3 regions of the Gordonia sp. 852002-51296_SCH5728562-b genome follow, and region 2 is predicted to be linked to each of the others. Evidence: predicted binding sites of a transcription regulator. Region 2 holds the regulator's gene; each other region holds the start of a gene.
What was found. Region 2 encodes LexA, which represses DNA repair genes until DNA is damaged. Its sites were predicted from a motif close to CGAACANNTGTTCG; they were not measured.
Positions count from the first base shown of each region.

Region 1 (10,300 bases), on a different contig from region 2:
GGGACGCGGGATCGAGGGACTGTTCACCGTTGGACGACCCCCTGCTGCGGACACAACCAGCCCCCCGTCAATAACGATTGCAGTTGCCGACCACACCACACTCGTGTACCCAAACGAAGTCTTCGATGCCACCGAAGCAGCAAACCTCTGCTTCTACTACTACACGCACGACACTGTCCCCGACTCCTATGTGCTGCGCCCGTTCACAAGCGGCGAATCCTCATCCGACTAGACAGCGCAGGATAAAAATCCGCACACGAGCGCAGCGTCGCGTTTGAAATCGGGAGCGGTGAGGGGTAGGTGAGTTAGCCATGGCAGTTCCGACGCACGTGGTCAACGCGATGGATTACGAGATGTGGTTGGGACCGAACGAGACGCTCTACTCGTTTCGTACGCCGCTCGATGCGCTCGATGGTCGAACGCGTTACGCACGAGTCATGTGGCGGCTGCCCCGTCCCGGTTGGCAACAAGACTTCACCGACGCAGAAATCGATGACGCCAAGACAGCTTTTCTACAAGTGGGCGGCAGCGCTCAGGAAATGACTGTCGAGGTTCGACTACCGGGCGGACAAGGCCGTACGGGACTATTCACGGTAGGGCGGCCACCGGCAGCGGACTTGACGTCGCCACCATCAGTGACCATCCACGTGGGTGAGTACCCGACGCGGGTCTATCCGAACGAGGTCTTCGCTGCTGCCGAAGCAGCCGACATTTGGTTCTACTACTACAAAAACGGCACGGTGCCCCCGTCGTATGCGCTGCGGCCCACCGGAAACGATGAAGCTCCGACCGGATGACTCCCCAGCTCGACGTGACAATTGAGTGTAAGCAGGTTGGGACGTAAGGCGATGCAACGGTTCTGCCGCACCCCGTTCGCTCAGCTTGGCCTGTTCGCGACGCTCTGTAGTCGCGCCACAGCCGTGCGGGGACTTGCGAGCTGAAGCGTCTCCGCGGTGTTCTGGGAGATGAGATCACACCCGAAGAGGACACCGTCTCTCATCGAAAGACTGTTCGGATTCTCCTGGCGGATGCCCGTTTCGTCAGGTAGCATAGAACACATATTCGAAGAGGCTGATCGGCTCGATCTCGGCAGCCGATTCTCTGTAACGGATACTCACGGGCGGGGGTGAGAACAGATGGCCACAGAATTTCACGACGAGCAGATCGACGAAAACCTCAGCACGCCTTCCGCTTTGGCTTCAACCGTGCCAGGTTCGGCCGATGCCGCGGTGGCTGAGCAACTGTCACGTCTGTCAGCAGCCTTGGACACGTTGGCTGAGGTTGATGCGTCGGCGCTGTCGGACGGAGTCCTCGTAGAAGCTGCGCAGGTTGCCGAGCGGCTGGCTCGGCGCACCTCGGGAGCTGTGACCGACCGTCTGGTGGTCGAGGTGTCTGATCGCAGTGCCGACCGTAGGCTGGGCTACCGCAATCTAAGTGGGTTTTTGGCCAGTCATCTGCACGTCGGTGACCCTGCGGCCAGGTATTGGCTGATCGCCGAAACCGGCACGTTCACCTCGATACTGGGTGAGCGAGTGGCCCCGAAGTGTCCAACCCTGGCCGAGCGTGTGGCGCAGGGATTGGTGGCGCCCGCACATGCACGGGCCGTCATCGATGTGCTCAACAAGATCCCTCGCGCCGTTCCCGCAGAGACGCGTGCGGCAGCCGAGGTGCAGATGGCAGATTATGCGACTTCATACACTCCGGCTGAAATCAGCAGTCTCGGGGCACGATTGTTGGCCCATCTCGATCCCGACGGCTCACTGACAGACGCCAAAGACCGCAAGCGTCGTCGTGCGTTCTGGGTGAATCGGCAAGATGCGCAACTGATGTCACGGCTGACCGCCGATCTCGATCCGGCCGCACGCGCGCGTCTGGATGCGGTGCTGGATGCGTGGGGCAAACCCGGTATGAACAATCCCGATGATCCCGACTCGCCGTCAGGACCTGTCGGTTCGGCTGATCCCGACCTGCTCCGCGCAGCGGCACAACGTGACGAGCGATCGGCAGCGCAACGCAATCATGACGCCTTCTCTGCGCTGCTGGCTCGTGTGCTCGACTCCGGCATGCTCGGCAAGTCTCATCGCGGGCTGCCGATCCAGGTGATCGTCAAAACCAGTCTCACCGAACTCGAGCAGCAGGCTGGTTTGGCGCAGACCGCCTCCGGAGCGCTACTGCCGATCAAGGATCTGATCGAGATGGCTGCCACCAGCGGCGCGCAGCCATTCCTCGCAGTGTTCGCCGAACACACCAGCGTGCCACTGTATTTGGGTCGATCGAAAAGGATCGCCACCCTCGGACAACGCTTCGCCTCGTTCGCCTCCGATGGCGGCGGGATGTGTTCAGCACCGGGTTGTACCCAACCCGCGTCGCGAGTACAGATGCATCACGCCGCCAAGGACTGGGCGAAGGGTGGACTCACCGATATCGACCAACTGGTGCCCGCATGCGACGTGCACAACAGCAAGGTCGGACCGAATATCGGCCAGTACACAACGCGAATGATCACCGACGGTCCCGACACCGGACGAGTGGCGTGGCGGTTGAACGCCAGTCCCGGCATGCCACCCAATCGTGAACATGTGAACCGAATGGCCGACGTGGCCGCCGACTTCCGCGACTACCTCGCCTCCGAGCACACCGGCACCGCGCACACCGGCACCGAGCAGATCAACGCCGAACACACCGCGACCGACACCACCGGGCATCCTGCAGGAATTACAACGGCCGGCGGTGCGAGTTCGAGCGGCATGACCGGCGCAGGCGAACCCAGCGTTGGCGGCGCTGCTGTATCGCCACGCCGGAAAACGGATACGCCGAGCGCGTATGAGCAGATCTTCACCGGCGTCGAACTGCGACTGGTGGCGAGCATGCTCACCGACGACACCCCGGCCCGCGAGAAGCGCGTCGACTTCACGTGGAACCCACCCAGACCACTCCAACTCGACCCGGACCCGCCGACGGACCCCGGCGGGCCATCCGACCCCGGCGCGTCACCTGAACCGGACCCGCCGGCCGCACCCGACTCGCCTGGCGGCGTCGACCCGCCGCTGTCTGACGCAGCCTGACTGGCTGCGGCGTCGCCGCCAATCCTGTTGCACCGCAACCCGTCAGCAACCCGTCAGCCCCCCGCACCGTACATCCGGTGGCGGGGCTGACGTGGTTGGGCGTCGAATCAACCCTGTTCGAATCAGCTCTGGCGCGCCAAGACCATTCGGAGGGCCATGCGCGCGTACGCCGTGCCCAGCGCGACAGGATCGCGGCGATCACGGCTGGGGAACCAGCGGCACACGTCGACGCACAGCGACGAGATGGCGAGCACGACGTCGTCGGGGTCGTCGGCTGCGAACTCCCCGGCAGCAACACCTCCGGCGACGATGGTCGCGAGAATTGCGGTTGTCTTGCGACGAACCGCACTGATCGAACGGTAGTGGTCGGCGGTCAGCGCACCCAGTTCGTACTGGACCACCTTGGCCAGCTCGTGATGCTCCGCCTGCCACCGCGCGAAGGCACTCACGACGTTCTCCAGACGAACCGCGTACGGGTCAGACGGATCGTCGACTTCGCGTAGCGCCTCGTAGACGCTGCGGTGTCCGTCGAGGGCGATCGAGTACAGCAGGTCCTCTTTCGACCGGAAGTGTGGGTACATCGCCGCGGCGCTCATCTTCAACGAGGCAGCGATCTGCCGCGTCGACGTGCCCGCATAGCCGAGTTGGGCGAACGACACAATTGCCGCATCGCGTATGCGCTGCGCTGCAGCCGACTCCCGCGTCGTCACGTCGCCGTCACCCCGTTTCGCTCGTCGAATTCCCGCCTGATGGTTGACCCAAACCGGCACACCAGGCAGTATAAGCGAGTGCTCATAAAATGAGCGACTGCTTAGGACGACGATTCCGTCACGTCGGACTTCGGATCGTGTGACCCGATCGTCGTGTCGAGCAGCCAGCAATCCGCTGCCTCAAGGAAAGTGTCATGGCCGAACCGATCTCCAAGCGCGACCTCGAATTCATGCTCTACGAGTGGCTCGACGTCGAGTCACTGACCGAGCGCGAACGCTTCGCCGAACACTCCCGAGACACATTCGACGCCGTGCTCGAACTCGCCGCCGACCTCGCGACCAAACGCTTCGCGCCGGTCAACCGACTCGGCGACACCCAGGAGCCCTACGTCGGCGACGACGGTGCCGTCGTCTTGCCCGACGAAATCCAGTCGGGCATCGCCGAGTTCATCAAGGCGGGCCTGGGCGCGGGCTCGTTCGACGAATCGCTCGGCGGCATGCAATTGCCGAGCGTCGTGAGTCTCGCTGCGCAGTCGTGGTTCCAGGCGGCGAATGCAGGCATGTCGTCGTACTCGTTCCTCACGATCGGCAACGCCAATCTGATCGCCGAGTACGGCACACCAGAACAGATCGACACCTGGGTTCGCCCCATGGTCGAGGGACGCTACTTCGGCACGATGTGCCTGTCCGAGCCGCAGGCCGGATCCTCACTCGCCGACATCACGACCAAGGCGACACCGACTGACGACGGCACCTACCGCATCACCGGAACCAAGATGTGGATCTCGGCAGGCGACCACGAACTCGGTGAGAACATCGTGCATCTCGTGCTCGCCAAGGCTCCGGGCGGCAAGCCGGGAGTAAAGGGCATCTCGCTGTTCATCGTTCCCAAGTACCTGCCGGAGGGCACCCGCAACGACGTCGCACTCGTCGGCCTCAACCACAAGATGGGCCAGCGCGCGACCACCAACTGCCTCCTCAACTTCGGCGACGGCACCTACGGCACTGAACAAAACTCCGGCGCGGAATCCACCGGCGCTGAACAAAACCCGCCCGCTCACTCCGTTCCCGGCGCGGTCGGCTACCTGGTTGGCGAGGAGCACAAAGGCCTCCAGTACATGTTCCACATGATGAACGAGGCGCGCATCGGCGTCGGATTCCTCGCAACATCACTGGGTTACGCGGGCTACCTCACATCCCTCGAGTACGCCAAGGTTCGCACGCAGGGGCGTCCTGTCGACCAGAAGGACCCGACCTCCAAGCCCGTCCCGATCATCGAGCACGCCGACGTCAAACGGATGTTGTTGGCGCAGAAGGCCTATGTCGAAGGGGCACTCGCGCTCGGCCTGTACTCCGGCAAGCTCGTCGACCTGCAGCGGACCGGAGACGCAAGCGAGGCAACTCGAGCGGGCCTGCTGCTCGATGTCCTCACGCCGATCTCCAAGTCGTGGCCGTCCCAATGGTGTTTGACCGCAAACGATCTCGCCATCCAGATTCACGGCGGCTACGGTTACACCCGCGAGTTCCCCGTCGAGCAGTTCTACCGCGACAACCGTCTCAACCCCATCCACGAGGGCGCACATGGCATCCACGGACTCGACCTGCTCGGCCGCAAGGTCATCATGAATGGCGGAGCCGGCCTGGAACTGCTCGCGAACACGATCACCCAGACCACCGACCGCGCTGGCTCCACTCCCGCCACTGCGGCTCTCGCCGACGAATTGCGCAGTCGCGTCCAACGACTCGTCACCGTGACCGGGCAGGTGTGGTCGGCAGGAGATGTCGCGGTCTCGCTCGCGAACGCCACCGCATACCTCGAAGCCACCGGACACATCGTCATCGCCTGGATGTGGCTCGAGCAACTGCTCGCCGTCGCAGACAAGACCGGAGACTTCTACGACGGCAAACGCGTCGCAGCGCAGTACTTCTTCACCTATGAGCTACCGAAGGTCGACGCCCAGTTCGACCTGCTCGCAGCGCTCGACCGCACGACGCTCGACGCGCGTCCCGAAATATTCTGACCCACAACACATCCCCGCACGATCGACTCAGGAGAGACTTCATGTCAGTACTCGATCTGTTCAACGTGACCGACAAGGTCGTCGTCGTCACCGGCGCCTCGTCGGGACTCGGCGTACGCTTCGCCACGGCCTTCGCGGAGGCAGGCGCCGACGTCGTACTCGCCGCCCGACGCGCCGACCGGCTGACCGAGACCGCAGCACAGGTCGAGGCACTCGGACGCAAAGCCCTGACCGTGGCGGCAGATGTCTCCGACCCCGCGGACTGCCAGCGCGTGATCGACAGCGCCGTCGAAACTTTCGGCCGCGTCGACATCCTCATCAACAACGCGGGCATCGGCACCGCGGTACCGGCAACGCGTGAGACGCCGGAGCAGTTCCGTTCGGTCATCGACGTCAACCTCAACGGCTCGTACTGGATGGCTCAGGCCGCGGGCCGAGTCATGCAGCCGGGCAGCGTTATCGTCAACATCTCCAGCATCTTGGGCCTGACCACCGCAGGTCTCCCCCAGGCCGCCTATGCGGCGAGCAAGGCTGCCATCGTCGGCCTCACCCGCGATCTGGCCCAACAGTGGGGATCTCGAAAGGGTATCCGCGTCAACGCGATTGCACCCGGGTTTTTCGAGAGCGAGATGACAGACACCTACGCACCCGGATACATCGAGTCGCAGATGCCGCGAGTCCTGCTGGGACGTATGGGAGATCCCTCGGAACTCGCGGCCACGGCGATCTGGCTGAGCTCGGCCGCAGGCGGCTACGTCACCGGCCAGACGATCGCGGTCGACGGCGGAATCACGGTCACCTAGATCGGCTACCGCCCGCGCAACCGCCCGACACAACCATTGACCGCGGTGGCGATTCAAACCGTCGCCACCGCGATCAGTGTGTCGCAGTTGACCTCTGCGGGCCCCTCGGATGCCAGCCGTTCGAGGAACACCTGCCGCACCTGTGCGATCTGCTCGTCGTCGAGTGGTGTGAGTGCGCCACGCATCCCCGTGCCCACCACCAACTTCCAGGCGAAGTCCGGCGTGCACTCGATGCGCAGTCGGTACACCGACGTGTCGACCTTCTGGGCGCCCAACGTCGTGAACCATTGCGAGACAGACTCTTCGGTGTCGATATGACTGATCGGCATCCGACTCCCGCTACGCGGCCCTTGATGTGACGTTTCGCCTGCCACCTCCGCAACCGATGCGCGGTAGATCTCGCTGAACTCACGAAGGCTGTCGGCGTGCCAGATCGACGCCCCCATCCGCCCTCCCGGGCGCAGCAGACTCAACACGTTGCGCACGGCGTCGTCCATGTCCGGAAGGAAGAAAATCCCGAACGAACACGCCACCACGTCGAAAGGTGTTACGCAGGGCGATGTTCCGGCTTTCAATGCCGTGACGTCGGCGACGACGCAGTCGATCTCCAGACCTTCGTCAGCCGCATTGGCAGCGGCGATGTCGAGTAGTTCGGACGCGAAATCGACTGCGACGACCGTGCCTGCCGATCCGGTAGCCCGAGCAGCGGGTAGCGCACTCGCTCCGGTCCCCGAACAGATGTCGAGGATGCGCTCCCCTGGCCGGATGTCGAGTTCGTCGACCAGAGCCTGACCCGCAGGCCCCACAGACTCGGTCGCAAGGCGTCGAAATCGGTTCCGATCGAATTGAACAAGCCGATTAACCTGAAACCCGCCGCATGATCTGTCATGCAACCCACCGTAGTGACACCACACCCTTAACGACAATGGTTGTCAGCGAACGGTGAAAGGCGGCGTCCAGTGGTTGTGGAGGTTCACTGGTTGTGGAGGTTCACTGCTTGCCGAGCGCCGATTCGAGTCGATCGACGAACTCCGCCTGCGCGGGGTTCAGCTTCACGCGCGCCTCGTCGAGGCCACACCACTGCGCCCGATCGACTTCGGGAAATGTCTGCATACACCCCGACCGCGGCGGCCACACCATCTCGAACGTGTTGCTGACGACGGTGTCGACGTCGACGTCGCCCTCGACAGCGAAGGCGGTGACGACCTTGCCGCTTTTCTGGCGCACGTCACCGAGTTCGATGACCTCGCCTCGAGGAGCGGCGTGCCCGATCTCCTCGGCGAACTCGCGGCGCGCCGTGTCGAGCGGAGACTCGTCGGCCTCCGGCAGCCCCTTGGGCACCGACCACGCGCCCTCGTCCTTGCGCGCCCACAGCGGACCACCCGGGTGCGCGATGAGTACCTCGACTCCCCCGAAAGAGCCGCCTTCGATCGAAGCTGCCCCGCCGGTCCGTCGAAATACCAGGAGCCCGAAACTGTGTCGGGAAGTGCGCGTGTCCACGCAATATATTCTGGCGGAAACAGGGACGTCACACGATCGCGTCGTGTCCGAAACGTCCGATAAGTAGAACAATGATCCGTGACCGTTCTCGACACGATCAAACATGGCAGAAAGGCCGCCCGCGCGGTCGACGACATCCCACCGCTGGCGCGACTGTTCCCTCTGGGCCTACAGCACGTGATGGCGATGTACGCGGGAGCGGTAGCCGTTCCGTTGATCGTCGGCGGGGCAATGGTCGGCGCAGGGCAGATGCGCTCGGACGAGATCGTGCACCTGATCACGGCCGACCTCTTCGTCGCAGGTATCGCCACGATTGTGCAGGCGGTGGGATTCTGGCGCTTCGGAGTGCGCCTCCCATTGATGCAGGGCGTGACGTTCGCGGCCGTCGGCCCGATGATCACCATCGGCCTCAACCACGGCATCACCGCGATCTATGGCTCGGTGATCGCGTGCGGCCTGTTCATGATGCTCGTGGCGCCCATCGTCGGACGGCTCATCAGATTCTTCCCACCACTGGTGACCGGCACGATCATCTTGATCATCGGTATCTCACTGATGAGTGTCGCCGCAGGTTGGTTCGGCGGTGGCACCGCGAAGGGTGAGGACTTCGGTGCTCCCAAGTCCATCGCCTTCGGCTTCCTCACGCTGCTGATCATCATCCTGCTCGAACGATTCGGGCCACCCGCGGTCAAACGTGTCTCGATCCTCCTCGGCCTCGTCGCAGGAACACTCATCTCGATTCCGTTCGGGATGACCGACTGGAGCCACGTCGGATCGAGCTCATGGTTCGCCGTGCCCGAACCGTTCTACTTCGGCTTCCCCAGCTTCGACGTCAGCTCGATCATCGCGATGATCATCGTCGCGTTGGTCATCATGACCGAGACGACCGGCGACATCGTGGCCGTCGGTGAGATCGTCGACGAGAAGATCACGCCGCAGCGTCTGGCCGACGGCATGCGCGCCGACGGTGCAGGCACCGTGCTTGGCGGCATCTTCAACACATTCCCGTACACCGCGTTCGCGCAGAACGTCGGGCTGGTGGCGATCACCAACGTCAAGTCGCGCCACGTCGCAACGTGCGCGGGCGTCATCCTGGTGATCCTGGGTCTGGTTCCCAAGATGGCCGCGATCATCGAGGGCATTCCTCAGCCCGTGCTCGGTGGTGCGGGCGTGGCGCTGTTCGGCATGGTCGCCGCGAGCGGCGTGCGGACGTTGACCAAGGTGAAGTTCAACAACTCCAACATCCTGGTCGTCGCGATCTCCATCGGCGTCGCGATGCTCACCGAGGCGAGCCTGTCGTACACCAACGACGACAAGATTCCCGTTGCGCTCGATCTCTACGCCAAGTTCCCCGACTGGTTCCAGACCATCTTCCACTCGGGAATCTCGGCGGGAGCCATCTGCGCCATCGTGCTGAACCTGGTCTTCAACTGGCGCAGCACATCTACCGATCCCGTCGATTATCACAACACCGGTGAAATCGACGTCGCTGGCGACAACGTCGGGATCTCGGGGTCCGACGCTCCGCGCGGGGCCGCATTCGATCCGCGCGACGCACTCGCCGCCGCGGACCCGAACACGAGTCCGCAGACGCTACGCATCCTGGCCGACCACGACCCCGGGCTGCATCCGTTCATCGTCACCAACCCGTCGGCACCGAAGGATTTGTGCGACGAGATCAAGGCTCTCGGCGATCCGAAGGTGACGAGCCTGTTCGACAAGTGGGACGACGTCACCGACGGCAAGTTCTCCAGCCGCGGACAGGACACACCGGCCTGAGCTGGGATGGGCCCAGCAGCGGGGACGCTGGAACTACCGCAGCACCTTCTCGATGGCCTTGCCCTTGGCGAGTTCGTCGACCAGCTTGTCGAGGTAGCGGATCTTGCGCATGAGCGGGTCGTCGATCTCCTCGACACGCTTGCCGCAGACGACGCCGGTGATGAGTTCTGCGCGCGGGTTGAGCTGCGCGTCGTCGAAGAAGTCCGCGAAGGTGGTGCCGTCCTCGATGTGACGGGTGAGCGCGGCGTCGTCGAATCCCGTGAGCCAGCAGATGACCTGATCGAGTTCGGCTTTGGTGCGACCCTTGCGCTCCACTTTGGCGACGTAGAGCGGGTAGACGTCGGCGAAGCTCGTAGTGAAGATGCGGCGCATTCCTCGACGGTAACGGGTCGCCGGGCCGTCTCCCCGCGCCACCAGCGGAT
Region 1 covers NZ_LZMI01000065.1:78,876-89,175, forward strand. The annotation lists gene A5766_RS12450 (hypothetical protein) at 1-232, shown strand, start outside; gene A5766_RS12455 (hypothetical protein) at 312-797, shown strand; gene A5766_RS12460 (HNH endonuclease signature motif containing protein) at 1,137-3,065, shown strand; gene A5766_RS12465 (TetR/AcrR family transcriptional regulator) at 3,188-3,775, opposite strand; gene A5766_RS12470 (acyl-CoA dehydrogenase) at 3,970-5,796, shown strand; gene A5766_RS12475 (SDR family NAD(P)-dependent oxidoreductase) at 5,838-6,599, shown strand; gene A5766_RS12480 (class I SAM-dependent methyltransferase) at 6,653-7,405, opposite strand; gene A5766_RS12485 (NUDIX domain-containing protein) at 7,590-8,099, opposite strand; gene A5766_RS12490 (nucleobase:cation symporter-2 family protein) at 8,178-9,878, shown strand; gene A5766_RS12495 (DUF2200 domain-containing protein) at 9,912-10,250, opposite strand.
Region 1: a site for LexA is predicted at 1,052-1,065, ahead of A5766_RS12460 (HNH endonuclease signature motif containing protein). Genes of this name have one in related genera too.

Region 2 (10,300 bases):
CCTCATCGGCGACACGCGAATCGACGACCTTGGTGTCTTCGTTCTTACAAAACGGGCAGCGCATGTAGTCCTCGTGCGAATCGCGGGACGCAGCGGCTCCGTCGATCTGGCTTGGTCCGATCGTCTGACGACCGGCGGAAGCGAGACCGCAGCGGTGACCGTGTCGGTTTCCGACTGGACCCTGTGACATCGAGAATACCGCCAGCGCTCAGCGGTACGCGGGTGTGACAAGCGGTTGGCCAACGCGCAGCCCGCTCGACGGCAGATCGTTGAGGTCGATGATCTCGTCGATGACGGTCTGACGCGGCATATCGGGCGCGACCCGCGCCGCGATCGAGCTCAGCGATTCACCGGAACGCACGTGGACCACCTGCGTGGAGGTCGACGACGGCATGCTCGCCCGCTGGTAGTCGGCACCGACGGTCCCGACGACCCACACGGTCAGCGCCAACCCGACTCCGGCGAGCACCGCCAAGACCGCTGCGCGCCGGCGACGGGCAGCCACCATCTCGCCGACGCCACCGGCGCATCGCGTGCCTGCCGGACGTGTAGAGGTGCCGTGATCGAACGCAATCCGACGTCGGCGCTGCGGCGAGACGTCCGCGCCGGCCCGTCGGACCTCACTTGTTCGAACATGTCCCGCCACACGCAGCTCTTCGCTACGCACGGCATTCGACGATGCGCGTCCACTGACCACCGTGGCGCGGTGAACTCGAGAACGCGTCGTCGACGCAGGTCGGGGCGTTGCAGATCGGGTGGTCGGCGGTGTTGCCGCGGATGCACTCGACGGGCTGGGAATCGTGCGGGTCACCGGGTTGGTCATCAAGCTGGTCATCGCTACCTCCAATGGTCGATCAAGCGTTCGATGCACTGATGTTCGAGTTCTACCAGAGGGGTCCGACAAAGTCCTGCGACACGTCGAACAAATGTTTGATGTTGTCAGTGGCCTCCGCTACTGTCGGCGCCAGACGATGGATGAAAGACGCACCCCACCACCTGCTCCACAACAGCAGCCGGTTCACAACAGCAGCCGCATCAACATCAGGAAGGACGGAACCGATGACAGAGAAGTCACGACGCAGCCCGACGTCGCCCAAGGGCAACGGTCGCAGCGTCGAAGGCAAGAAGAGCGGAGGCGGCGAGGAGACACCGATCCATCCGGCCGTCGCCGAGGCAACACTCACCGATCGCCAGCGTGGCGTCCTCGATGTGATCCGAAAGTCGGTACGCGAGCGTGGATATCCGCCGAGCATCCGAGAGATCGGCGACGCCGTCGGCCTCACGTCCACCTCATCAGTGGCACACCAGTTGCGCACTCTCGAGCGCAAGGGCCTGCTGAAGCGCGACGCCAACCGTCCGCGAGCGGTCAACGTCTCCGAGGCTCCCGATGCACATCACTCCGATGCCATCAACGGAGATCTCCCGACCCCCACGTTCGTTCCGGTACTCGGCCGTATCGCGGCGGGCGGTCCGATTCTCGCGGAGGAGGCGGTCGAAGACGTCTTCCCGCTCCCGCGTGAGCTCGTCGGTGAGGGCTCGTTGTTCCTGCTGCGCGTCGTCGGCGAATCGATGATCGACGCCGCGATCTGCGACGGCGACTGGGTTGTCGTACGTCAGCAGAATGTCGCCGACAACGGCGACATCGTCGCAGCGATGATCGACGGCGAGGCGACGGTGAAGACCTTCAAACGCAAAGACGGCCACGTCTGGCTGATGCCGCACAACCCGCTCTTCGATCCGATCCCCGGCGACGACGCCGCCATCCTCGGCAAGGTCGTGACGGTCATGCGCCGGGTGTGATGCGCTGAACCGGGCCCCGCAGGTCATTGACCAGCGGGGTCTGTATCAGTGGTCGAGTTTTTCGGCTGCGGCACGTCGGGCGAGTGCCGGACTCGAGGTGGCAAGCGCGGCAGCGGCCGCGGCTCGGCACTGCTCCATGGTCACCGTCGACAGCTTCGCCCCGACTGCTGCTGTCGCCGCCGGAGCCGCCGACAGCGAGGTGACTCCCAGTCCGACGAGCACACACGCGAGCGACGGGTCGGCCGCGGCCTCACCACAGACGCCGACGGGTTTGCCCTGCTGGGCGCCGGCGGTCGCGACCTGCGAGATGAGTGCGAGCACCGCGGGTTGCCACGGGTCGGTCAGTTCGGCAAGTTCTGCCGACATCCGGTCGGCGGCCATCGTGTACTGCGTGAGGTCGTTGGTTCCGATCGACACGAAGTCGACCTCGGCCAGGATCGCCGGCGCCAGAATTGCCGCTGCAGGGATCTCGATCATCACGCCGGCCGTCAGACCACGCTGACGGACGAGATCGGCGAACTGTGCAGCCTCTGCGGCCGTGGCGATCATCGGTGCCATGACCCACGGCGTCGTGCCGGATGCTTCTGCCGCGCGCGCGATCGCGTCGAGTTGAGTTCGCACGATTTCGGGGTGGTCATCGCCGATTCTGTTACCGCGCACGCCGAGTGCGGGGTTCGCCTCGTCCGGGTGCTCGATGAAGGCCAGCGGCTTGTCCGAGCCGGCGTCGAGCGTTCTGATGACGACTTTTTGGCCCGCGAACGCCTCGAACACGTCGCGGTACAGACGTGTCTGCTCGTCGACATCGGGTTCCTCTGCCCGGTCGAGAAATGCCAACTCGGTGCGGAACAGCCCGATCCCCTCGACCGGCGCATCGGCCGCGCGACGCGCCGACACACCATCGGCGACATTCGCCAGGATGGCGACGTCGGTGCCGTCAGCAGTCCGGCCAGGGCCACGCCACGCAGCAACAAGCGCTGCCTCCGCAACACTGCGCTCGACGAGTTCGCGCGCCTCGGACTCCTCCGGTTCGACGGTGATCGACCCCGCACCGCCGTCGAGCAAAACCATTGTGCCGCTGGTGATCTCACTCAATCGAGCCACGGCGACCACGCACGGGATGCCCAATTGACGCGCGATGATGGCGGTATGACTGGTCGGTCCGCCGAGACGCGTGGCCAGCCCGACGATCACAGCGGGATCGAGCCCCGCGGTATCCGCGGGAGCGAGGTCGTCCGCGAAGAGGATCGACGGTTGGCTCGGCGTCGGAATTCCCGGCTCCGGCCGGCCGAGCAACTCGGCGACCACCCGGTCACGCACGTCGTTGAGGTCGGTGATCCGCTCTGCCATCAACCCGCCGAGTTTGGCGAACATCTCGGAGAACTGCGCCGTGGCCGCGACTGCGGCAGCAGGTGCCGACGCCCCCTTCGCGACACGGGACTTTGCCGCACCGATCCATCCCCGATCCTCGGCCAACCCGGCGGTCGCGGCAAGAACCTCGGCCGCAGCTCCCGACGCGTGTGATGCGCGATCACGCAGTCTGCCCGCGACGACTGCCGCGGCGGCGACGAGACGTTCCGACTCCGTGTCCCGCTCGCCCTCGGCGAGGACGCGATCAGTGCCGAGTGACGTCTCGTCGTACTCGACGCGCCCACCCGGCCACAACACCGGCCCGTAGGCAAACCCCGCGACGACGGGTGTTCCCGTCAACTCTCCCTGACCGTTCATGGTGACCCGATTCTCCGTTACCAGGTGATTCTCCATTGCGTCTGCTGCCTTCCGGGTCGATCGGCCGGGTGCGGTGATCTGTGAGGAATACCCGGCGTCGTGAATTTCTGTGATCAAAGTTACTCGAAACGCTTGACTTGTCAACACACACGGGCGTAAACACAGATATATCAACATCGAATCCCACACAGAACCAATCACGCGGTGATCCACAGAACACAGATCCGACAGAACACAGATCCGCAGAAGCCAGATCCACAGAACACAGACCCCACAGATGGTTCGCCGGAAGGTGAGCCACACACCACAGATCGGAGTCGACAGGTGTACGCCGAAGAGCGACAGCGAGCAATAGCCGATCAGGTGCGCGCGCACGGTCGCGCATCCGTGACAGCTCTCGCCGACAGGTTCGACGTGACGAGTGAAACCGTGCGCCGCGACCTCGCAGTGCTCGAGCGCAGCGGTAGCGTGCAGCGCGTCCACGGCGGAGCAGTCAAGGCCGGGACGGTCGAGGTAGTCAACGAGCTGGGACTCGCCCAACGCGAGTCCTCCCACACCGCAGAGAAGGCAGCGATCGCCCGCGCTGCGATTCGGTTTCTGCCCTCGGACGGTGGATCGGTCATCTTCGATGCCGGAACCACTACCTACCAGGCCGCCAAGCTGCTGCCCGCCGATCGCAGGCTCACGGTGATCTCGACGAGCCTCCAGCTCGGGCAGGCCCTCACCGCACACGAACGGGCCACCCTGCTCATGGTCGGCGGTCGGGTCCGTGGGCTCACGCAGGCTGCGGTCGGCGCCGAGACCGTCGCAGCACTCGGAAAGATGCGGGCATCTGTTGCCTTCGTCGGCACGAATGGGATCAGTGAGGGCCACGGCCTGTCCACCCCCGACGCGGAAGAAGCCTCGGTCAAGTCGGCCATCGTGGCTGCCGCGCAGCGCGTCGTGGTGCTGGCCGACTCGTCGAAGATGGGTCGCGAGGACTTCAGCTCGTTCGCTCCGCTCGACGAGGTGGACGTCCTGATCACCGACGACGGCATCGACCCCGAGTTCTCGGCGGCGCTCTCGGCACACGGCATCGAGGTCGTGATCGCATGATCCTCACAGTCACAGCCAACCCGAGTCTCGACCGCACCCTGGAGATCACAGGACCGTTGATGCGGGGCGAGGTGCAACGCAGTACCTCCACCCGGGTCGAGCCCGGCGGCAAGGGCGTCAACGTGTCCCGCGTCGTCGCGGAAGCCGGCATCCCCACCGTCGCGGTACTACCCGCGCACGCCGACGACCCGCTGCTCACGGCCCTCGACGCCGTCGCACTGCCGTACCGCACGGTCGACATCGACGGTCAGATCCGAACCAATATCACGGTGGCCGAGAACGACGGGACGACCACGAAGATCAATGCGCCCGGTCACACCCTCACGCCTGCAGAACTCGACGAACTGACAGCGCTCGTACTCGAGGGCGCCGAGGACGCGTCGTGGGTGGCGCTGTGTGGCTCGATTCCGCCGGGAGTTCCCGACGACTGGTATCGCCGCATCTCCGACCGCCTCGTCGACAGCGGACGCCGCGTGGCGATCGACACGTCGGGCGCACCCCTGGGCGCGGCGATGTCGGGTCCCGTCGACCTGATCAAACCCAACGACGAAGAACTCGCCGAGGTCAGTGGTATCGACCCTGCCGAACTGGCCGCTGCCGTCGCCTCGGGCGACTACCTGCCGGTCGTGACGGCATCGCGAACGCTGATCGCCACCACGCAGGGAGCGGTACTCGCGACCCTCGGTGCGGCGGGTGCGGTACTCACGACCGCTGAGGGTAGCTGGCTGGCCACTCCCCCGCCGATCGTGCCGCGCAGCACCGTCGGAGCAGGCGACGCATCGCTGGCCGGGTACCTCATCGCGTACACGGCGGGCGCCTCCGAACCCGATCGTCTCCGCACGGCAGTCGCCTACGGCTCGGCGGCCGCCGGGCTGGCAGGGACGCAGCCGCCACTTCCGGCACAGGTCGACGTCGACTCGGTCGATGTCGTCGAACTCTCAGGAGCCGCCCCGATCACGTGACCCCCACAGCCTCCAGTTCCTGTACACGAATCGCCACGACGCTCACCGACCAGAACCGGAACACTCGCTCTCCGGACCACACAGAAATCGAAGGAAAACCCATGTCCGACAACATCATCACCGCAGCGACGGTGCATCTCGATGTCGACGCAGGCAGTGATCCCGCCGCCGTCATCACCTATCTCGCCGAGAATCTCGGCGAGGCCGGGCGCACGACCGATCCGTCCGAACTGAGCCGCGCCGCACTGGCCCGCGAGGCGAAGTCGGCAACCGGGCTACCCGGTGGGATCGCGATTCCTCACGCACGCGCCGCATCGGTCACCACCGCCAGCCTTGCCTTCGCGCGGCTGTCGAACAAGGTCGACTTCGGCGCACCCGACGGCCCGGCCGACCTGGTGTTCCTCATCGCGGCACCCGAGGGCGCTGCCTCCGACCACATGAAGCTGCTGAGCTCGCTCGCGCGAGCGCTCGTGCGTCCCGACTTCGTCGCCGCCCTCCGCGAGGCGCCGAGTGACGAGCGCGTCGTCGAACTGGTGGATGAAGCCATCAACCCTGCGCCGGCAGGCTCCACGTCGACATCCGCCGCGCCTGCTGCGGGCGCGGCCGCCGCTGCCGCAGTCCCGGCAGCAGGCACGAAGACCGCGAAGACACTAGGGGGTTCCGATTCGCAGAAGCGCCCCTCGATCGTCGCGATCACCGCGTGCCCCACCGGCATCGCACACACCTACATGGCAGCGGACGCGCTCAAGTACGCCGCGGAGCGGGCAGGCGTCGACTTCCATGTCGAGCCGCAGGGCTCGTCGGGCACCACGCCGTTCACCCCCGACGTCATCGCAGGCGCCGACGCCGTCATCTTCGCCACCGACGTCGGTGTGAAGGGCAAGAGTCGCTTCAGCGGAAAGCCGGTCATCGAGTCCGGGGTCAAGCGCGCGATCAACGAACCCGACAAGATGATCGCAGAGGCTGTGGAGGCGTCGCGTAGTCCGCATGCCGCACGCGTCGACGGGTCGGCGGACGACGGTGCCGGTGCAGCGGAGGGATCGGCGTCGAGCCTGTCATTCGGCAAAAAGATCCAACAGGCACTCATGACCGGTGTCAGCTACATGATCCCGTTCGTCGCGGCAGGCGGACTGCTGATCGCGTTGGGCTTCCTGCTCGCCGGGTACCAGATCGCCAACAAGACACTCGATTCATCCAAGACGCTGTCCGACGGCGCCTACATCGCGCTGCACAACAGCCTCTGGGATCTGCCCGCTGGCGGTCTCGGCCAGTACCTCGGCGGTGTCAGTTTCGCGATCGGCGCGCTCGCCATGAGCATGCTGGTACCTGTCCTCGCGGGTTACATCTCGTTCGCGATAGCCGACCGTCCCGGTATCGCACCCGGCTTCGTCGCAGGCCTGGTCTCGGTTGCCGTGGGCGCGAGCTTCATCGGTGGTCTGATCGGCGGCCTCATCGCGGGCGCCGTGTGCCTGGCGATCTCGCGACTTCCGTTGCCGCAGTGGGCACGCGGGCTACAGCCGGTCATCATCATCCCGCTGTTCGGGAGTCTGATTGTCGGCGGTCTGATGTTCATGTTGCTCGGCAAGCCGCTCGCCTGGGTCACCACCCAGCTCACCGACGGTCTCAACAGCATGAGCGGCAGCTCCAAGATCGTCCTCGGCGTGGTCCTCGGACTCATGATGTGCTTCGACCTCGGCGGACCGGTCAACAAGGCCGCGTACCTCTTCGCCACCACCGGCCTCGCCATCGGCGACACACCCCAGCTCGAAATCATGGCAGCGGTCATGTGCGCAGGCATGGTTCCGCCGCTCGCGATGGCACTCGCCACCGTCATCCGCCCCGGACTGTTCACCGAGCCCGAGCGTGAAAACGGTAAGGCCGCTTGGTTCCTCGGCGCCGCATTCATCTCCGAGGGTGCAATCCCGTTCGCCGCAAAAGACCCGGTGCGCGTGATTCCGTCGATGATGGCGGGCGGCGCACTCGCCGGTGCACTGATCATGGCCTTCGGGGTCACGCAGCGCGCTCCGCACGGCGGCATCTTCGTCTTCTTCACGATGAACCACTGGCTGCTCTTCCTCGCAGCGCTTACGGCGGGTACGGTCCTCGGCACGGTGTGCGTCGTCGCGGCCAAGCAGTTCGGTCGCTCGTCGAGCCGACAGACTTCGGCACCCGAGCTGGAGACCATCCCCGCCTGAGATCTCACGTCCCGACATAACCCATCTGCAAAGGAGCAACCCATGCCAAGCACCACCGTCGAGGTCGGATCAGCCGTCGGATTGCACGCGCGACCCGCAACGATCATCGCCGAGGCAGTCGCCGACGCCGGCACACCCGTGACGATCTCGGTCGTCGGAGGCGAACCGGTCGACGCGGGATCGGCATTGCTGATCATGACGCTCGGCGCCGAGAAGGGCACCGCGGTCGTCGTCGAATCCGACGATCAGGCAACGCTCGACGCCATCGCGAAGCTCGTCGCCGCCGACCTCGACGCCGAGTAGGCCTGCTACTGGGCCAACGAGGCCAGTTCTCCCGCCAGCGCCGAGGGCACACGGACACGCATCCGGGTGCCCTCGGTGCTGTGGTCTGTGGCGAGTACCTCGCCCTCGCGGTGAATCCGTGACACCAGGTCGCCTCGCGTGAACGGGATGTCGACGGTGAGCTCCACGTCGTCGCGACCCACGAACTCACGGACCGCCTCGAACAGCTCAGGCAGTCCCTCACCGGTGCGCGCCGAGACGTACACGACGCCCGCTGAGTTGGGTCCGTGCGTACTACCGCCCGCGCCGAGCATGCCGCGCAATTCGGTGAGCCTGGACGCATCGATGGCATCGATCTTGTTGATCACCAACAACTCCGGAGGCGGCGCGACTCCCTCTTCTGCCACGACGTCGTTGATGACCCGTCGGACCGCCGTGATCTGTTCCGCGGGGAACGGGTCGCTGCCGTCGACGACGTGCAGTACGAGATCAGCGTCGACGACCTCCTCCAGCGTCGACCGGAATGCCTCGACGAGTTGCGTGGGGAGGTGGCGGACGAAGCCGACGGTGTCGGTGAAGACCAGTTCGCGACCGTCCTCGAGAGTCGCACGGCGCGTCGTCGGATCGAGGGTCGCGAACAGCGCATCCTGCACGAGCACACCAGAACCCGTCATCGCGTTGACCAGACTCGACTTACCCGCGTTCGTGTATCCCGCGACGGCGATGCGCGGCACAGCACCCCGCAGTCGTGCGGACCGCTTCGTGGTGCGGGCCGTGCGCATTTCGCGAATCTCGCGGCGCAGCTTGGCCATTCGCTCGCGGATGCGCCGGCGATCGGTCTCGATCTTCGTCTCACCCGGTCCGCGCAGGCCGACGCCGCCGTTGCTACCCGCGCGGCCACCGGCCTGACGGGACATCGATTCACCCCAACCACGCAGACGCGGGAGCATGTACTCCATCTGCGCGAGGGCCACCTGCGCCTTGCCCTCACGCGAACTCGCATGCTGGGCGAAGATGTCGAGGATGAGGGCCGTCCGGTCGATCACCTTGACCTTGACGACCTTCTCCAACGCGGTCAACTGCGCTGGCGTCAACTCGCCGTCGCAGATGACGGTGTCGGCGCCGGTGTCGGCGACGACGTCGCGCAACTCCTGGGCCTTGCCCGAACCGATGAAGGTCGCGGGGTCGGGTGAGGATCGTCGCTGGATCACCGCTTCGAGAACCACGGAACCCGCGGTCTCTGCGAGCGCTGCCAGCTCCTCCATGTTCGCCTTCGCTGCGGCCGCGGTGCCCTCGGTCCAGACGCCGACGAGCACCACGCGCTCGAGGCGCAGTTGTCGGTATTCGACCTCGGTGACGTCGGTGAGCTCTGTCGAAAGCCCCGCGACGCGCTGCAGCGAGGCGCGATCGGAGAGCGCGAGCTCGCCGGTCGTCGGCGTGTGGGCACGGTCGCGGGAATCGTCGTGATCGCCGAAATCTGCGGGGTCGACGAGATCGTCGGGATCGATCAGATCGCGGGAAAGGTCGATCGCGGGTGCGTTCGCGTCGACGGGACGGGTGTCGTGCAGGTCATGTACCTGTGGTGATGTTTCGGTCATACACCATCCATGGTGACACGCCGACGGCCCGTCGAGCACGTGGATATCTGCCGAGCCGCCATGCAGCGTGCCCGCGGCACGTCAGTCGACGCGATACCAACCTGCCCGGAATCGGCCGTCGGCCACCAGTGCGGACGGTCCTCGCAGCGTCGCGTGACCGTCGGCAACCGTGACCGTCACCCTTCCGCCTGGCACGTCGATGACCGTCTCGCCCGCGTCGCGGCCGAGGGTCTGCAGGCCCGCTGCTGCCGCCGCGACCAGCCCCGTTCCGCAACTCCTGGTCTCTCCGACACCGCGCTCGAAGACACGCATCGTGGCGTGCAGACCACCACGCGGTCCGTCCTCGGGGGAGGTCAGCAGTTCGACGTTGGCGCCGTGCGGAAAGACGCCGTCGGGTAGGACGACGCCGGTCGAGAAGTCGATCGCGGCGAGGTCGGACGTCGACATGTCGGGCACCACGCACGCCAGGTGTGGGTTGCCGACGTCGACCGCGACACCCGGGTAGAGGTCGTCGCCGATCCGCACGGTCGCGTCCTCGCCGAGCAACACCCGACCCATCCGCACACTGACGTCGGCGCAGAGGTCGTCGAACGAGTGCACCACCACGGGACGTCCGCCTGCGCGCGAACCCACCGTGAACTCG
Region 2 covers NZ_LZMI01000003.1:16,201-26,500, reverse strand. The annotation lists gene nrdR (transcriptional regulator NrdR) at 1-64, opposite strand, end outside; gene A5766_RS24810 (LysM peptidoglycan-binding domain-containing protein) at 209-835, opposite strand; gene lexA (transcriptional repressor LexA) at 1,060-1,800, shown strand; gene ptsP (phosphoenolpyruvate--protein phosphotransferase) at 1,846-3,561, opposite strand; gene A5766_RS00500 (DeoR/GlpR family DNA-binding transcription regulator) at 3,850-4,620, shown strand; gene A5766_RS00495 (1-phosphofructokinase family hexose kinase) at 4,617-5,582, shown strand; gene A5766_RS00490 (PTS fructose transporter subunit IIABC) at 5,684-7,777, shown strand; gene A5766_RS00485 (HPr family phosphocarrier protein) at 7,820-8,080, shown strand; gene hflX (GTPase HflX) at 8,086-9,657, opposite strand; gene dapF (diaminopimelate epimerase) at 9,739-10,300, opposite strand, start outside.

Region 3 (10,300 bases), on a different contig from region 2:
CGCAGTGAACCGCCGGCGCAGGCGGTCGCCGACGGTCTGTGATCCGCGGCGATCGCTACGCTGGCTCCCATGAACGCGACCCTGTGCGGCAGGCCCGTGCCTGCCGATCGGGCCCTGGTGATGGCCATCGTCAACCGCACGCCCGATTCGTTCTACGACCGCGGATCGTCGTTCTCCGACGACGCGGCGAAGGCACGCATTCGGCAGGTCGTGGCGGAGGGTGCCGACATCGTCGACATCGGTGGCGTGAAAGCGGGTCCCGGCGAGGAGGTCGACGCCGCGACCGAGACCGAGCGGGTCGTGCCGATGGTCGAGTGGATCCGTGAGCGCTACCCGGATCTGCTGATCAGTGTGGATACCTGGCGCGCGGAAGTGGCCGATCGGGCGTGCGCTGTGGGGGCCGACCTCATCAACGACACCTGGGCGGGTGCCGATCCCGATCTCGTGAAGGTCGCCGCGGCACGGCGTGCCGGGATCGTGTGTTCACACACCGGCGGCATGGAGGTCCGCACGCGGCCACATCGCGTCGCCTACGGCGAGAAACCGACCGATGTGGTGGCAGAGGTGATCGCCCAGGTGACCCGGGCGGCCGAAGCGGCCGAAGCGCAGGGCGTGGCCCGCGACTCAATCGTTATCGACCCGACACACGACTTCGGCAAAAACACTCACCACGGGCTGCTCCTGTTACGCCACGTAAAAGATCTTGTTAATACAGGCTGGCCAGTGCTGATGGCACTGAGCAACAAGGATTTCGTGGGGGAGACTCTGGGTGTGGACCTCGACGAACGAGTGGAGGGGACACTGGCCGCGACAGCATTGAGCGCCGCATCCGGAGCTCGGATCTTTCGCGTCCATGAGGTCGCCGCCACGCGTCGCGTGGTCGACATGGTCGCTGCAATAGCGGGAACACGGCCACCCGCCCGAACAGTCAGGGGACTCGCATGACCGAACAGGTACGTCGAACCCAAGCTCGCCACAGGGCGACCGCTTCAAACAACCGCGACCGCACAGCCATGTGGCCGACCCCCGCCGACGCCATCGGCGAGGAACAGTCGTGGTCGAGTACGCACACGTGGGAACAGCCGGACTGGACCATCGAAGAACTCGTGGCTGCCAAACAGGGACGCACGGTGTCTGTCGTCCTGCCCGCGCTCAACGAGGAGGAGACCGTCGCCGATGTGATCGCGACGATCAGGCCTCTCGTCGGCACGCTCGTCGACGAACTCGTCGTCCTCGACTCCGGGTCCACCGACGCCACCGCGGAGCGAGCAATCGCCGCCGGTGCCCGGGTCATCACCCGCGAGGAGGCCGTACCGGAACTCGAGCCGGTGAAGGGCAAGGGAGAGGTGCTGTGGCGGTCCATCGCCGCGGTCACCGGCGACCTCATCGCCTTCGTCGACTCCGACCTCATCGACCCCGACCCGATGTTCGTGCCCAAGATGCTCGGACCGCTCCTGGTCAACCCGCAGATCCACCTCGTCAAGGGCTACTACCGGCGTCCACTGCGGACAGGAGCAACCCAGGACGCCAACGGTGGCGGGCGAGTCACCGAACTGGTGGCCCGGCCGCTGCTCGCATCGCAGAAACCCGAGCTGACCGCAGTGCTCCAGCCGCTGGGCGGCGAGTACGCGGGCACGCGGGAGTTGCTCTCGGCCGTTCCATTCGCGCCGGGGTACGGAGTCGAGATCGGACTGCTGATCGACACCTACGACCGCTATGGACTGCCCGGCATCGGCCAGGTGAATCTGGGTGTCCGCACACATCGCAACCGCCCGCTGATCGAGTTGGGCGTCATGAGCAGGCAGATCGTCGGCACGTTGATGCGACGATGCGGCATCGAGGACTCAGGGGCCGGGCTCACCCAGTTCACCGCGGAGCCGGACGGCACCTTCACCCCGCACACCACCGACCTCTATCTCGAGGATCGTCCGCCGATGAACACCGTTCGCGGCGCCGACGCGACGGCCGAGGAGATGGCCAGCTGATCTGAGCGTCGGCACGGCGGTCATAGACTTCTCTCCATGCAGACGCTGTTGCTCTACCTGCTGATCATGGTGGTGGTCGTGGCCGCCGTGTTCGCTGTCGTGTGGTTCGTGTTCGGTCGGGGAGAAGAATTGCCCCCGATCGACGACGACACAACCCTGACCCGCCTGCCCGCCGCGGGTATCGCAGGCGACGATGTGCGGTCCCTTGTCTTCGCTCAGACGGTGCGCGGCTACAAGCCGCGCGAGGTGGACTGGGCTCTCGAGCGGCTTGCCGCGGAGATCGACGAGCTGCGTGCAGTGGTGCTCACCCTGCAGGCGCGCGACGCCGCCGAACCGGTGTCGGCCGAGAGCGGGTCGGTCTACGACTCCACGCACGCCGCGCGTGCGGGGGATTCGACGTCGCAGGACGACCTCGACTAACCGTTTGCGCGTCCGTCGGTCGGGCCGATTCAGTGAACACGTATCATTGACACGGCAGCCGTGCGCTGTCGTCGGATCCACCACGGCGAGGAGAACTCTGAAGGGAGTTTGCGAAATGGCGGCGATGAAGCCACGTACTGGGGATGGACCCCTGGAAGCAGCCAAGGAGGGGCGTGGGATCGTTGTCCGCATTCCTATCGAGGGTGGCGGCCGTCTCGTCGTCGAACTGACCGCAGACGAAGCCGCGGCGCTGGGTGAAGAGCTGCGCGGGGTCACCGGCTGACTCAGGAGCCACGGGCGCAGCCAGGACGTGCGGGATCCGTCGCCGACATCGCCGACCTGCTCCGCTGCCCGGTCTGCGGAGAGCGTCTCACCGTCGATGAACCCGGCAGGCGCCTGTTCTGCCCGCTCCGACACTCGTTCGACATCGCCAAGCAGGGCTACGTATCGTTGCTCGGCGGCCGATCCGGTTCGCTCAAGTCCGACACCGCCGACATGGTGTCGGCACGCCTGCGAGTCCACGACGCAGGTGTTCTCGATCCTGTCGTGAACGCGGTCGCCCAGGCCGCAGCAGCATTAGTTCCCGGCATGCAGGTGCACACGGATGCACCGGTGATCATCGATCTGGGTGCCGGACCGGGACACTACCTCTCGGCCGCGCTGGGCGGCGTCGAGCACTCTCGCCGTGTTGGTGTCGATCTCTCGAAATACTGTGCCCGCGCGTTGACGCGTAGGATTCCCGGCGGTGCCGTCGTCGCCGACGTCTGGCGCGATCTCCCGTTCGTCGACGACTGCGCCGACGTCGTGCTGTCGGTGTTCGCGCCGCGCAACGTCGACGAGACCGCGCGCATTCTGCGCCGCGGTGGGCGGTGGATCATCGTCACGCCGGCGCCCGATCACCTCGGCGAGCTGATCGAGCCGATGTCGATGCTGTCGGTCGCTGCCGACAAGTCCGACGCCATCTCCGCCGCAGTCGGTGAGCGTTTCAATATCGTCGAGCACACGGTGATTCGCGACCGCCGTGACGTGCCGGCGTCGACGATCGCCGACCTCGTGGCCATGGGTCCGACGGCCTTCCATCGCGATCGTGACGAGATCGAGCGTGCCGCACACGCATTCGCGCCGGGATCGTCGACCACCCCGGTCACCGTCGCCGTGACGGTCACGGTGTGTCAGGCCAGCGTCGACCGGTAGACGTCGAGTGTCTGTTCGGCGATGGAGTCCCACGAGAACTCGGATTCGGCGCGCTCGCGTCCTGCGCTACCCATCGCGGTGGCTGCCGCCGGATCGCCCACGACGTCGTTGACGGCCTCGGCGATTCCGCGTTCGAAGCCGACGGCATCGGTGGGGTCGTAGGGAACGAGTTGTCCGGTGACGTTGTCGCGCACCACTTCCGGGATTCCGCCGACGGCCGACGCGACAACAGCCGTCTGGCACGCCATCGCCTCGAGGTTGACGATTCCGAGCGGCTCGTACACCGATGGGCACACGAAAACATCTGCCGCGGTGAGGATCTCGCGGATACGAGGTAGCGGCAGCATCTCTCGCACCCAATGGACTCCGTCTCGCGCGGCGGCGAGCTCGGCCACGGCGGCCTCGGTCTGCGCTGCGATCTCTGGTGTGTCGGGCGCGCCTGCACACAAGACGAGCTGGATCGCCGGATCGAAATGATGTGCGGCGGCGATGAGATGTCCGACGCCCTTCTGGCGCGTGATGCGCCCGACGAACGCGACGACGGGACGCGACGGGTCGATTCCCAGGCGCACCAGTGTCGACTCCTGGTTGTACGGCTCTTCGACCGGATACCACAGCGTCGTGTCGATTCCGTTGCGCACCACGTGAACTCGCTCAGGATCCAACCGCGGGTAGGCGTTCACCACGTCGGCGCGCATGCCCGAACTCACCGCGATGACGGCATCGGCGTACTCGACGGCGTTGCGTTCCGACCAACTCGACACCTGATAGCCACCGCCGAGTTGCTCGGCCTTCCAGGGCCGCAACGGTTCGAGGGAGTGGGCGGTCAGGATGTGTGGAATGTCGTACAGGCGAGCGGCGAGATGCCCGGCGGTACCGGTGTACCAGGTGTGCGAGTGCGCGATGTCGGCGCCTGCCGCTCCCTGCGTCATCCGAAGATCCGTCGAGAGCATCGACAGCGCCGGATTGGCGTCGGCCAGTGCGGGGTCGGGGGAGTAGACGAAGGCGTCGTCTCGGGGGACGCCCATGCAGTGCACGTCGACGGTGACGAGACTTCGGAGATGCCGGACCAGTTCGGTGACATGAACTCCCGCACCGCCGTAGACCTCGGGTGGATACTCCCGCGTCATCATCGCCACCCTCATGGGTCCTGACGCTAGCGCCATGCGTCGGAGTTCGCCATTCACATGTGGAATCGCTCGAGAACGGACCCGCGATTCGTATGGCCCCACTGGTGGTTGGCGGTTAAGTTGGGAGTGTGAGATCGCAGCCGCACGTTCTCGGAATCGTCCTCGCCGGTGGCGAGGGAAAACGCCTGTACCCGTTGACCAAGGACCGCGCCAAACCCGCCGTACCGTTCGGCGGTGCGTACCGGCTGATCGACTTCGTGCTCTCGAATCTGGTCAACGCGGGGTATGAGCGAATCTGTGTGCTGACACAGTACAAGTCGCACTCACTCGACCGTCACATCTCGCAAACCTGGTGGACATCAGGATTTCATGGCGAGTACATCACGCCCGTCCCGGCGCAGCAGCGTCTCGGTCCCAGGTGGTACACGGGCAGTGCCGACGCGATCTACCAGTCGCTGAACCTGATCTTCGACGAACAGCCGGAGTACATCGTCGTGTTCGGTGCCGATCACGTGTACCGGATGGATCCGTCGCAGATGGTCGAGGCTCACATCGCGTCCGGTGCCGAAGTGACCGTCGCAGGCATTCGGGTGCCGCGCGTCGAGGCGTCGGCCTTCGGTGTCATCGACTCCGACGACTCGGGCAAGATCACGCGCTTCCTGGAGAAGCCGAGCGATCCGCCCGGGACGCCTGACGATCCGGACGTCACCTTTGCGTCGATGGGCAACTACGTGTTCACGACGGATGCGCTCGTCGAGGCGATCATCAAGGACGCGGCCGATGCCGACTCCGATCACGACATGGGTGGCGACATCATCCCGAGCTTCGTCGACCGCAAGGCGGCCTATGTCTACGACTTCAAGGACAACGAGGTTCCCGGGGCCACCGAACGCGACAAGGGCTACTGGCGTGACGTCGGAACGCTCGACGCGTTCTACGACGCCCACATGGATCTTGTGTCGGTGCACCCGGTCTTCAATCTGTACAACCAGAACTGGCCGATACGTGCCGAGTCGCTGAACGTTCCGCCCGCCAAGTTCGTACAGGGTGGCTCCGCGCAGGATTCCGTCGTCGGCGGCGGCAGCATCATCTCGGGTGGGACGGTCTCGCAGTCGGTCATCTCTGCGAACGTGCACGTCGAAGACGGCGCGATCGTCGAGGGCAGTGTGTTGATGCCCGGCGTGCGGATCGGCAAGGGCGCCGTTGTGCGGCATGCGATTCTCGACAAGAACGTCGTCGTCTCCGACGGCGGGCAGGTCGGCGTCGACCTCGCGGCCGACCGCGACCGCTTCGCCGTCAGCAACGGCGAGGTGGTCACCGTCGGCAAGGGCATCCGCATCTGAGCGCACGCCCGCGGCAGGGCGCTCTCAACCCTGCTGTCGGGCAGCGAGCTGAGCCAGCGCGGCGGTGACGAGGGATTCGATCTCGGTGCCGTCGTCGTGGGGCAGCGCGTCCACGGGCCACCAGCGCAGGTCGTCCGACTCCGAGCTGATGTCGAAGTGCGGCAGCTTGCCACCCGGTTGCGGCGGCGCGACCGCGGCGAAGCGGACGTCGAGGTGTCGGGTCGGCACGCCGAGCGAGCAGGTGATGGGATGGGTGTGGAGTTGCGCCAATGCGCCGAGCGTGAGGTCGTCGATTCCCGACTCCTCGCGTGCTTCGCGCAGTGCGGCGTCGGCGATCGAGTTGTCGGATTCCTCGCAGTGCCCACCGAGCTGAATCCATTTGCCCACACGCGGATGCAGCGTCAGCAGGACGTGGGTGTGCGTGGCGTCGAACACGATCGTCGACGCGGTGACATGTCCGGGCACGCTGCGTCGTAGACACGCGTCCGGCTGCGCGTCGAGGAATGCGAGATAGGCGTGGCGCAGCGAATCCTGTTCGGGCGCCTGGGTATTCCATGACCGAAGAAGTTCGACGGCCGACGAGTGCAGGGAATCAGCGCTCATCGCTCGATCACCCACTTGTCGGTCGGGGCCGGCTCGCGTAGCTGCTGTGGCTCGGCGGGGTGCCCGATGGCGATGGCGCCCAACGGTTCCCACGATGGGTCGACGTCGAGCTCGCGACGCACCACATCCGGCGCGAAGATCGTCGACCCGACCCAGCAACTGCCGAGTCCGCGGGCAGACAGCGCGACGAGCAGGCTCGCGACCGCGCCGCCCGCGGCGACGGTGAACATCGTGTGCTCTGCGGCGTTGCGACGTGAGTCGGGGTAGGTGTGCGCTCCGTCGCCGGTGAGCATCGGGATCACCAGTTCCGGTGCGTCGTAGAGTATCTGGCCGCGCCCCACGCGCTTGGCGATCGACTCCGGTGACTTGTCGTCCGACGAGAGGTCGGCCCGCCACGCGTCACCCATCGCATCGAGGAGGCGGACACGACGCTCGCGTGACCGTACCCAGACGAAGCGGAACGGATGCGTGTGGTGGGGCGCAGGCGCGGTCAACGCGTCGGCGAATGCGGCTCGGAGATCTTCGGGCGCAACGGGTTCTTCTGAGAACGACCGGATCGATCGCCGGGTTCTGATCGCCTCGATCCTGCCCTGGTCGATCGCCTCGGCGGTCCCGAGGCGGAACAGGTCCTCATCGGCCGGTCGGACGAGCTGGGCCGCCGACGAGCCGTCGTCGTGCACGCGAAGCCCCCGCACCACCGCGACCGGTACGCCGTCGAGCTTTCCCTTCACCAGGTCTGCGGCAGAGGCGATCTCGTCGGCAACGGCGATGTCGGTGACGATCAACGGGTTGCCGTACGAATCCTCGCCTCCCTCGTAGGGGTGGCTCACGGCGATTCCCGACGCGCCGATGGCGACGTCGGTCTGACCGGTACGCCAGGCGCGGCCCATCGTGTCGGTGACGATGACCGCGACGTGGTGACCCGTGAGTCTCGCGATGGCTTCGCGCAACAGTCGTGCGCTGCCGTCGGGGTCCTCGGGGAGCAGGGCGATCTGGTCGGTGGGCACATTGGAGCCGTCGACGCCCGCAGCGGCTTGCACGAGGCCGAGTTTGTTCTCGGTGATCAACGTGCGGTTCTTGCGCGCGAGGACGCGCACCGACTCGGCGTCGATGAGCCTGCGCCGCAGGGCATCACGCTCGTCGGGATCGGTGGGTGCCGGAATCATCCGACCCTCGGTCTTGGAGAAGACCTTGCTGGTGACGACGACGACGTCGTCGTTACGCAACCACGGGGCGCGGCGTGTGATCTCCGCTGCGAGGTCGGTGGTGGCGTCGAACTCGGGCAGACCGGTGACCGGGATGATCTCCAGAGCCGCGGGGGCGCGGTGGTCGCGGAGGACCCCGACTTGCGATGCCGCGCTGTCGTCGGCCGTCATCGGGCGTCTCCGGTGGCGTCGGGGCGGGCGGGGTGCGGAATGTCGACGCCGACGAGGGCGCATGCGTCACGGACCATCACGGCGGTCGTCTGTGGGTCGCTCATCAGCAGTGGTGCCGTTCCGATGGCGATGCCGTCGACGTCTGCGGTGTCGCCCTCGGCGATCAGCCATCCGTCGAGGATTCCGTTGCCACTGCGGGCCCCGTAGTGGGCGGCGATCGCCTCTGCGGAGGACTCGACGCCGATGACCGACAGGCACTCGTCGGCCATTCCCCGCAGCGGTCGATTGTCGATCACCGGGGAGATGCCGACCACGGGTGCCGACGTTGTGCGCAACGCGCTTCGGATGCCGGGGACGCTGACGATCGCGCCGATGCTGACGACGGGATTGCTCGGTGCGAGCAGGACGATGTCGGCGTCTGCAATCGCTTCGGCCACACCCGGTGCGGGCGCGGTGTCGTCGGACCCGACCTGCGCGAACCCGAACGTCGGGATCTGCGCACGATGACGAACCCACCACTCCTGGAAGTGGATCGCGACGCGCTCGCCTTCGCGCCCATCGGGTTTGGAGACGACGACGTGTGTCTCGTGACGTTCGTCGGTGGCGGGAAGCAGTCGCACGCCGGGCTGCCAACGCCGACACAGCGCGGCGGTGACATCGGAGAGCCGGTATCCGGCGTCGAGCATCTGGGTGCGGATCAGATGCGTCGCAAGGTCGCGGTCGCCGAGTCCGAACCAGTCGGGATCTGCGCCGTAGGCGGCCAGTTCCTCCTTGGCGTGCCACGACTCGTCGGCTCGACCCCAACTGCGCTCCGGGTCGATTCCGCCGCCGAGCGTGTACATACAGGTGTCGAGATCGGGGCAGATGCGCACGCCGTGCATCCACGCGTCGTCACCGACGTTGACCACCGCGGTGATCTCGTTTCCGCTGCTCGACGCCGCGTCGCCCGCGGCGTCGGGAAACGGCGTCGGACCGAGCAGTTCGCGAACTCCGGACAAAAATCGTGCGCCGCCGACACCGCCGACGAGTACCGTCACCTTCACAACGACCCACTCTAGTGAGTCCGGATCGAATCGATATCATGGACCACGACGCTGCGCCCGCCATTCGCGTCCGATGTGACATTGATGTGTCCCCGCAACACAACTCGTGTCTTACGGGGAGTTTTTGTCAGTCGATGGTATTAAGGAATATTTCGATTCAACTTGACCGGACACGTCTCTTGCGTGTCTAATCACATCAGTGTCATTTCTGGTTCGAGATCGAGAATCGGTGCATCGCAACGAAGTTCGATCACGTGTTCGAATTCGGAAAGGTTGATCCGACACCGTGGTGGTGCCAGGTCGCGCCGGACACTTGGTGAAGATCGAGAATGTACGGGTATGAGTGGTGGTGTGGCACCGATGCCGCGCCGCCGTGACGACAGAGAACAACGACTTCCCAGGCAGGAGGCGCCGACGATGGCATTCGACAACGCGATCGGCAATCCCCTTGAACCACACGGACATTCAGAGATCGCGTCCCCGTTGAGTGGGGATGCGAATTTCACAACCCTTGGGCCCGTTGATGATTCATTCATCGGGACACCTGAGGTGTCACTCGGCGCTGAGGAGGACTCGCAGCGGCGCCATCTTTCCTTGGTGCCCAACGACTTCGAGGGCTTGTTCGACGAGATCGAAGATCAGTGGCAAGATCGCGCGCTGTGCGCGCAGACCGATCCGGAGGCCTTCTTCCCGGAGAAGGGTGGCTCCACGCGAGAGGCGAAGCGCATCTGCCAGGGCTGCGAGGTGAAGGCCGAGTGCCTCGAGTACGCCTTGAACAATGACGAGCGTTTCGGAATCTGGGGCGGACTCTCCGAGCGTGAGCGTCGACGCCTCAAGCGCGGCATCATCTGACGATCGGTCGCACCCCGGTAGCCCCGTCCTCTGATGGCCCGGTCCTCTGGTGGCCCGATCTTTGGTGACACCGTCTGCCGGTAGACCGGTCGAGTTCGGTTACTCGGGTCCTTGGTCGATGATGTCCTCGTCGAGTCCGAGGTGTGTCGCGACCTGCTGTACCAAGACTTCGTGAACGAGGTCGAGTAGGTCCTCGCCCTTCTTCGCCCTGCTCTCCAGTGGCCGGCGGAAGAGGATGATCTGCGCCCTGGTCGGCGCTCCGTGTACATCGACCCCTGCGGGCATCAACCGCGCAAGCGGAACGGCGCCGTCGGCTGTCACCTCGTCGGGCCACTGAACGGTTTCCGGGTCACG
Region 3 covers NZ_LZMI01000054.1:34,478-44,777, reverse strand. The annotation lists gene folP (dihydropteroate synthase) at 70-945, shown strand; gene A5766_RS09185 (glucosyl-3-phosphoglycerate synthase) at 942-1,985, shown strand; gene A5766_RS09180 (DivIVA domain-containing protein) at 2,022-2,405, shown strand; gene A5766_RS09175 (DUF3117 domain-containing protein) at 2,521-2,688, shown strand; gene A5766_RS09170 (putative RNA methyltransferase) at 2,685-3,599, shown strand; gene glgA (glycogen synthase) at 3,578-4,744, opposite strand; gene glgC (glucose-1-phosphate adenylyltransferase) at 4,858-6,072, shown strand; gene A5766_RS09155 (NUDIX hydrolase) at 6,097-6,675, opposite strand; gene A5766_RS09150 (coenzyme F420-0:L-glutamate ligase) at 6,672-8,051, opposite strand; gene cofD (2-phospho-L-lactate transferase) at 8,048-9,094, opposite strand; gene A5766_RS24670 (WhiB family transcriptional regulator) at 9,692-9,946, shown strand; gene A5766_RS09135 (metallopeptidase family protein) at 10,046-10,300, opposite strand, start outside.
Region 3: a site for LexA is predicted at 9,342-9,355, ahead of cofD (2-phospho-L-lactate transferase). Genes of this name have one in related genera too.